2 regions of the Metapseudomonas lalkuanensis genome follow, and region 1 is predicted to be linked to the other one. Evidence: predicted binding sites of a transcription regulator. Region 1 holds the regulator's gene; the other holds the start of a gene.
What was found. The regulator FliA, encoded in region 1, starts transcription of late flagellar genes. The targets are predictions, from matches to a motif close to CTAAAGTTTNNNNNNNNNNNGCCGNTAA.

Region 1 (4,210 bases):
CAAGCCGAACCCGGCGCTTGAAGCCGAACTGCGCAAGACCCAGGCGCGCATCGCCCAGGCTCAGGCCGAACTGACGACCCGTGCCATCGCCGATGCCGGCAAGGACCGTCAATTGTTCGCCGGCCAGCCGCTGACCGCCATCGAACCGGAACTGCCGGAATCCGCCCTGGCCGCCGCTATCGAGCGTCCGCGCGCCGTGCCGCGTCCGGTGGAGACGGTCAGCGCGCCGAAATCTGCCGGCGTGGACCAGGCCGCCCTGGACGCCATGCGTTTCGAGCTGAGCGGTCTGCGTGAACTGATCGAAGTGCAGCTGGGCTCCATCGCCTGGAGCCAGATGCAGAACCGCCGTCCGCAGCAGGCCAGCCTCTGGCGCCGCCTGCAGCGCATGGGCCTGCCGGCCGAACTGGCCCGCGCCCTGCTGGACAAGGTGGCCAACGTCAGCGACCCGCGCCAGGCCTGGCGCATGCTCCTGGCGCATCTCGCCCACGCCATCCGCACTCCTCAGGTCGAGCCGATGGAAGAGGGCGGTGTGATCGCCCTGGTCGGCCCGGCCGGCATGGGCAAGACCACCACCCTGGCCAAGCTGGCAGCCCGCTACGTGCTCAAGTACGGCGCGCAGAACGTCGCCCTGGTGAGCATGGACAGTTTCCGCATCGGCGCCCAGGAGCAGATCAAGACCCTTGGCCGCATCCTCAATGTGCCGGTGACCCTGGTCGATCCGGGCCAATCCCTGACCCAGGCCGTGGCTCCGCTGGCGCGCAAGCGCGTGGTGCTGATCGATACCGCTGGTCTGCCAATCAACGATCCGGCCCTGACCATGCAGCTCGAAGCGCTGGCCAGCCGGGCGATAAACGCGAAGAATTACCTGGTGATGGCGGCTACCAGCCAGAGCCAGGTGCTCAAGGCGGCCTATCACAGCTACAAGCGTTGCGGCCTGGTCGGTTGCATCATTACCAAGGCGGACGAAGCGGCCAGCCTGGGTGAGGTTTTGGGACTGGCTATCGGCCAGCATCTCCCGGTAGCCTATCTGGCCGACGGCCCGCGAATCCCGGATGATCTGCAGGTTCCCCGCAGCCACCAGCTGGTGAGCCGTGCGGTCAGCCTGCAGGCTCCGGAAGACCCGAGTGAAGAAGCCATGGCCGACCTGTTCGCCGGGCTCTATCAGAATCCGGCGCGGCGCGCCGGTTGAAGAATTTGTAAGCCGCCCAGAGGGGCGGTGCTGGACAGCCAAATGGCCCAGTCGACCTAAGGCAAGGTATTTGAAATGGGTAGTATGCATCCCGTACAGGTGATCGCGGTGACCGGCGGCAAGGGTGGCGTCGGCAAGACCAACGTGTCGGTGAACCTCTCGCTGGCATTGGCCGATCTCGGACGCCGCGTCATGTTGTTGGACGCCGACCTGGGACTCGCCAACGTCGACGTCCTGCTCGGCCTCACCGCCAAGCGCACACTGGCTGATGTGATCAATGGCGAATGCGACCTGCGCGACGTGCTGTTGCAGGGGCCGGGGGGCATCCGCATCGTCCCCGCCGCCTCCGGCACCCAGAGCATGGTGCAGCTTTCGCCCATGCAGCACGCCGGCCTGATCCAGGCATTCAGCGAAATCAGCGACAACCTCGACGTACTGGTGATCGACACCGCCGCCGGCATTGGCGATTCGGTGGTCAGCTTCGTCCGTGCGGCCCAGGAAGTGATAGTGGTCGTCTGCGATGAACCCACGTCGATCACCGACGCGTACGCACTGATCAAACTGCTCAACCGCGACTACGGCATGAGCCGCTTCCGCGTGCTGGCCAACATGGCCCACAGCCCGCAGGAAGGGCGCAACCTGTTCGCCAAGCTGACCAAGGTCACCGACCGTTTCCTCGACGTCGCCCTGCAGTACGTGGGCGCCGTTCCGTACGACGAGTCGGTGCGCAAGGCCGTGCAGAAGCAGCGCGCGGTCTATGAAGCCTTCCCGCGTTCGAAGTGCTCGCTGGCCTTCAAGGCCATCGCGCAGAAGGTCGATAGCTGGCCGCTGCCGGCCAATCCGCGGGGCCACCTGGAGTTCTTCGTCGAGCGGCTGGTCAAGCAGCCCTCCGCGGAAACCCCTGTATGACACCCGCCACTGGACTGCGTATGTACGGCAAGGCTCAGGCAAGGGATTCGCAACATCAGTTGATCGAGCGCTATGCCCCCCTGGTCAAGCGCATCGCCTATCACCTGCTCGCGCGCCTGCCAGCCAGCGTACAGGTGGAAGACCTGATGCAGTCCGGGATGATCGGCTTGCTCGAAGCTTCGAAGAAATACGACGGCAGCAAGGGCGCCAGCTTCGAAACCTACGCCGGTATCCGCATTCGCGGAGCCATGCTCGATGAAGTCCGCAAGGGCGACTGGGCGCCGCGTTCGGTGCACCGCAATACCCGCATGGTGAGCGAGGCCATCCGCACCATCGAGGCGAGAACAGGACGCGACGCTAAAGATCAGGAAGTTGCTGCCGAACTTGGATTGAGTCTCGAAGACTACTACGGCATTCTGAGCGACACCTTGGGCAGCCGCCTGTTCAGCTTCGACGACCTGTTGCAGGAAGGCGAGCAGGGCGGTCTGCGCGAGGACGCCGGTGTCACCCAATTTTCACCTTCCCATGATCTGGAAGACGAACGCTTCCAGGCCGCGCTGGCCGATGCCATCGCGAACCTGCCCGAGCGTGAGCGCCTGGTACTGGCGCTGTATTACGACGAAGAACTGAACTTGAAGGAAATCGGTGAAGTGCTGGGGGTCAGCGAATCGCGGGTCAGCCAGTTGCATAGCCAGTGCGCGGCACGCTTGCGCGCACGGCTTGGCGAATGGCGAGCACGCTGAACGGCACACCGCTTCCAGATTTGAACGGCGCACCCGGCAAGAGGGGCGTTTGAGACTGTACGGAGGTCGACTTGGACAAGAACATGAAAATCCTCATCGTTGACGATTTCTCGACGATGAGACGCATCATCAAGAACCTCTTGCGCGACTTGGGTTTCACCAATACCGCCGAAGCCGACGACGGCACCACGGCCCTGCCGATGCTGCACAGCGGCAACTTCGATTTCCTCGTGACCGACTGGAACATGCCCGGAATGACCGGCATCGACCTGCTGCGCGCCGTGCGTGCCGACGAGCGCCTGAAGCACCTGCCGGTCCTGATGGTGACTGCCGAGGCCAAGCGCGACCAGATCATCGAGGCCGCCCAGGCCGGCGTGAACGGCTATGTGGTCAAGCCTTTCACTGCCCAGGTGCTGAAAGAAAAAATCGAGAAGATCTTCGAGCGGGTCAACGGCTGAATGTCAGCCGCGGGGGCACCATGGACCAGAATGAACACCTGCTGGGAGACTTCGAGTCGACCCTGAAAGACCGTGCGCGGGAACTGGTGGAAAGTCTCGAGAAAGGCAACTTCACCGACGCCGTGCAACTCATCCACGAACTCAATCACGTCCGTGATCGCGGCCTCTACCAGGAAGTCGGCAAGCTCACCCGTGAGCTGCACAACGCCATCGTCAACTTCCAGATCGACCCGCATCTGCCCCACGCCCAGGAAATGTCGCAGATCGCGGACGCGACCGATCGCCTTTCCTACGTGGTGCACATGACCGAGAAGGCCGCCAACCGCACCATGGACCTGGTGGAGGAAAGCGCGCCGCTGCTCAACGGCCTGAGCGACGAAGCCCAGCAGCTGGGCGCGGAGTGGGGCCGCTTCATGCGCCGGGAAATCGGCGCGGACGGGTTCCGCGACCTGGCTCGCCGCATCGAGCAGTTCCTTGCCCGCAGCCAGCGCGATACCGATGCCCTGTCGAGCAAGCTCAACGACATCCTGCTGGCGCAGGACTACCAGGACCTTACCGGCCAGGTGATCAAGCGCGTGACCCAACTGGTCACCGAGGTGGAGAGCAACCTCGTCAAGCTGGTGCTGATGGCCAGCCAGGTGGATCGCTACGCCGGCATCGAGCACGACCACGCCGCGCTACGTGCAGAGCTGGAACAAGAAAAAAATCCTTCCAGGGGTGAAGGTCCGCAGATCCATGCCGATATACGTGAGGACGTAGTGTCCGGACAGGACGACGTCGACGATCTGCTATCCAGCCTAGGCTTTTAGGGAGCGCTCATATGAGCTTCGACGCCGATGAAGAAATCCTCCAGGACTTCCTGGTAGAGGCCGGCGAGATTCTGGAGCAACTGTCCGAGCAGCTGGTCGAGC
Region 2 (4,210 bases), 1.6 Mb from region 1:
ATGGGGTGGGTAAAGGAACCGAGGCCATGTGGCCGCCGAGCGGCTTCGAGGGGCGGACATCGCTCCGCATTTCCAGCATTCGAGACCGATCCCTCCGCCTATGGTGGACCGTTGAAGCGCGGTCCACCCCAAGCACCGGGCAGAACTGCAGATGGCCGTTATGACCATCAGATCCTGAACTGCCTCACCAACCCGCCCAGGCTGTCGCCCAGCCGGGAAAGACTGCGGGCGGTCTCGGCACCCTGGCGGGTTTCCTCCGCCACGCTGTCCACCGCCACGGCGATCTGGTGCACGCTGCGGTTGATCTCCTCGGCCACCGCAGTCTGCTCCTCGGCGGCGCTGGCGATCTGGGCGTTCATGGCATTGATGGTGCCGATCAGCCCGGCGATGGCATCCAGGGAGGCGCCTGCCTGGTTGGCCTGGCTGCTGGTGGTTTCGCCGGCATCGCTGGAGCGGCGCATCGCGGTCACCGCGTCCTGGGTTCCCTGCTGCAGGCGATCGATCATGCCCTGGATTTCCTGGGTGCTCTGCTGCGTGCGGCTGGCCAGGGCGCGGACCTCGTCCGCCACCACGGCGAAGCCGCGGCCCGCCTCACCGGCGCGCGCCGCTTCGATGGCCGCGTTGAGTGCCAGGAGGTTGGTCTGTTCAGCGATGGAGCGGATCACGCCAAGCACGCTGACGATGGACTGCACGTCCTGCTGCAGGCTGTCCAGGGACAGGCCGCTGCTACGGATATCGCCCACCAGGGCATGAATGCGGGTGATGCTGCCGTCCACCACCTGCTTGGCGGCCTGGCCCTCCTGGTCGGTCTGCCGGGCCGCCTCGGCCGCGCCTTGCGCGCTCCTGGCCACTTCATGCGCGGCGGCGGACATCTCGTTGATGGCGGTCGCCACCTGGTCGGTCTCCTGGCGCTGGCGATCCATGGCCTGCTCGGATCGCTGTGCCTGCGCAGCCACCTCCCCCACCAGCGCCGTGAGCTGGCCGGTCATGTCGACGATCTGGCGTACCAGGCCATGGATCTTCTCGACGAAGCGGTTGAAGGAGCCCGCCAGTTCGCCAAGCTCGTCATGGCTGTCGACCACCAGGCGGCGGGTCAGGTCGCCTTCGCCGGCGGCGATGTCGTCCAGGTTGGCCCTGATCCGCTGCAACGGGCGCACCAGGGCATTGGCCAGTCCCAGGCCAACCAGGCCGAAGATCACCAGCAGCACGGCAGCGATCACCACCACGCTGGTCACGATGGTGCTCACGCGCTCGTCGATCTCTCGCTCCACTTGCGCCACCTGGGCCGCCACGCCATCCAGGTTCACCGCAGTGCCCAGGGCCAGGTCCCACTTGGGCAGGTAGTAGCTGTAGGCCAACTTGGGTACCAGCACGCTCTCGTTGCCCGGTAGGGAGGAGCTGTACTCCACGTAGTTGGAGCCGTCCTTGGCCACCGCCACCAGGCGGTCGTTCACGGCTACGCCGTTGGGGTCCTTGCGGCCGGTGAAACTCTTGCCCACATCTACCGGGCTGTCACCGCGAAACAGGCGAATCACCTGGGAGTCGTAGCCGAAGAAATAGCCGTCCTTGCCGTACTTGATCTTCGACAGAATGGCGATGGCCTGGTCGCGGCTGGCGGCGTCGCCCTGGGCCGAAGCGTCGTACAGTGCCTGCACCGACCCCAGGGCGATCTGCATGTAGCTCCTGAGTTCTTCGCGGCTCTCGCCGATCAGGCGCTCGCGGGTGTTCTTCACTTCGTCTTCGGCCAGGCGGTGGATCACCTGGGTCACCGCGCCGGACAGCACCAGCGCGAAGAGGATCACAGGCACCAGGGCCAACAGCAGGACTTTGGTCTTCAGGGTCAAACGCATCGGGGCAATCCTCGAAAAGCAGGGGTCCGGAAAGCAAGACGGGGTTGCCGTCTTATCGGCAACCCCGTGCGCACCTTAAGCGACTGTAAAGTCGAAATGATCAAGCGAACGCCAGTACCGGCGCGCGCTAGAGGACCATCGCAGCGGCCCAGCCAAACGCCAGCAGCGGCAGGTTGTAATGCAGGAAAGTGGGCACCACGGTGTCCCAGATATGGTTGTGCTGGCCATCCACGTTCAGGCCCGCGGTCGGGCCCAGGGTGGAGTCGGACGCGGGAGACCCGGCGTCGCCCAGGGCCCCTGCGGTGCCGACGATGCTGACGATCGCCAGCGGGCTGAAGCCCAGTTGCACGCACAGCGGCACGAAGATGGCCGCGATGATCGGCACGGTGGAGAAGGACGAACCGATGCCCATGGTCACCAGCAGGCCCACCAGCAGCATCAGCAGCGCCCCCAGCGGCTTGCTGTGGCCGATCCAGCCGGCCGAAGCATCCACCAGGGTCGCTACCTGGCCGGTTTCGCGCATCACCTCGGCGAAGCCCGAGGCGGCAATCATGATGAAGCCGATCATGGCCATCATCTTCATGCCCTCGGTAAACAGGTCGTCCGCTTCCTTCCAGCGCACCACGCCCGACAGCGAGAAGATCACGAAGCCCAGCAGCGCACCGATGATCATCGAGTCCAGCCAGAGCTGCACCACGAACGCGACCAGGATGGCCACACCGGCCACGCCGAGGCTCATCGGGTTGTAGGCGACGCTCACCTGCTCGGCCTGGGCGATGCGCTCCAGGTCATAGGTGCGCTTGCCGCGATAGCTCACGAACACTGCGATGAACAGGCCGGCGACCATGCCCAGCGCCGGTATCAACATCGCCTCGGTGACATTCACACCGGTAACGTCGACGCCACTTTTCACCACATTCGCCAGCAGGATCTCGTTCAGGAAAATGTTGCCGAATCCCACCGGCAGGAACATGTAGGGCGTGATCAGGCCGAAGGTGATCACGCAGGCGACCAGCCGGCGATCGATGGACAGCCGCGTCAGCACATAGAGAAGAGGGGGAACCAGCAATGGAATGAAGGCGATGTGGATCGGCAGGATGTTCTGCGAGGAAATCGCCACGCACAGCAACAAGGCGACCAGCAGCCATTTCAGTGCATTGCCGCCGTTGGCTTCCTGGCGGCCCACCAGTGCCAGGGCCTTGTCCGCCAACGCGTGGGCCAGGCCGGAACGCGCGATGGCCACGGCGAATGCACCCAATAGCGCGTAGGACAGTGCCACGGTGGCGCCGCCACCCAGGCCCTTGTTGAAGGCCGACAGGGAACCTTCGATCCCCAGGCCGCCGACCAGGCCACCCACCAGCGCGCCGATGATCAGGGCCACCACCACATGGACCCGGCACAGGCTGAGGACCAGCATGATCCCCACCGCCGCCACTACCGCATTCATCGCCTCTCCCCACCTTTGCAGGCCATGCCGGCCGCGAAAAAAAGCGCGCACTTTGCCCAAACCGGGGGCGGCTGTCAAAAGCGTTCGGAATATTGGGCGTAGTGTGCATAATTCTTGCCTGCAAATTGCGCCCTCGTGCATTCCGCACGGCTATTCGTCGTCTTCGCGTCAAGAAATCGCCGCTCGCGCCGACAACGAATGAAGTTCCGACGAGACAGAAGGAAGTCCCAATGCCGTTCAATCGCCTGTCCATCCAGTGGAAAATCACCCTGCTCGCCGGCCTCTGCCTGCTGGCCATCGTGACCCTGCTGGTCGGTTCGTCCCTGTACCAGTCCGAGCGCAGCGCCAGCCTGGTGAAGGCCGACAGCAGCCGGATGCTCGACCAGAGCGCACGCCTGCGCCTGCAGGCCCGCGCGGAGCTGCAGGCCATCCGCATCCAGCGCTACTTCATGGACACCTACCAGTACGGCAAGGGCTTCTCGCGCCAGGTGTTGTTCCTCAAGGAACAGGCGGAAAAGCGCTTCCTCGACGCCTTCGACCTGCGTGAAGACCTGACCCGCCAAGTCCGCACCAGCCTGGAAGCCAACCCGGAAATCCTCGGCCTCTACCTGGTCTTCGAACCCAACGCCCTGGACGGCAAGGACGAACTCTTCGTCGACCAGGCCGAACTCGGCAGCAACGACAAAGGCCGCTTCTCCCTTTATTGGGCTCAACCCACCCCCGGCAAGCTCGAATCGGAATCCATGACCGAGGAGCTGCTCGCCGACAGCAGCACCGGCCCCAGCGGCGCACCCTACAACGCCTGGTACACCTGCCCGATGAAAACCGGTCAGTCCTGCGTGCTGGACCCCTACTTCGATAACGTCGGCGGCCGCCAGGTGCTGATGACCAGCATCGCCTTCCCGCTGCAATT

Region 2: a site for FliA is predicted at 1,903-1,930, ahead of FXN65_RS15765 (methyl-accepting chemotaxis protein). Genes of this name have one in related genera too.

The regions. Positions count from the first base shown of each region.
Region 1 is NZ_CP043311.1:1,795,014-1,799,223, forward strand. It holds gene flhF (flagellar biosynthesis protein FlhF) at 1-1,189, shown strand, start outside; gene fleN (flagellar synthesis regulator FleN) at 1,265-2,098, shown strand; gene fliA (RNA polymerase sigma factor FliA) at 2,095-2,841, shown strand; gene FXN65_RS08475 (chemotaxis response regulator CheY) at 2,925-3,299, shown strand; gene FXN65_RS08480 (protein phosphatase CheZ) at 3,320-4,108, shown strand; gene FXN65_RS08485 (chemotaxis protein CheA) at 4,120-4,210, shown strand, end outside.
Region 2 is NZ_CP043311.1:3,378,202-3,382,411, forward strand. It holds gene FXN65_RS15765 (methyl-accepting chemotaxis protein) at 168-1,850, opposite strand; gene FXN65_RS15770 (Na+/H+ antiporter family protein) at 1,978-3,297, opposite strand; gene FXN65_RS15775 (methyl-accepting chemotaxis protein) at 3,528-4,210, shown strand, end outside.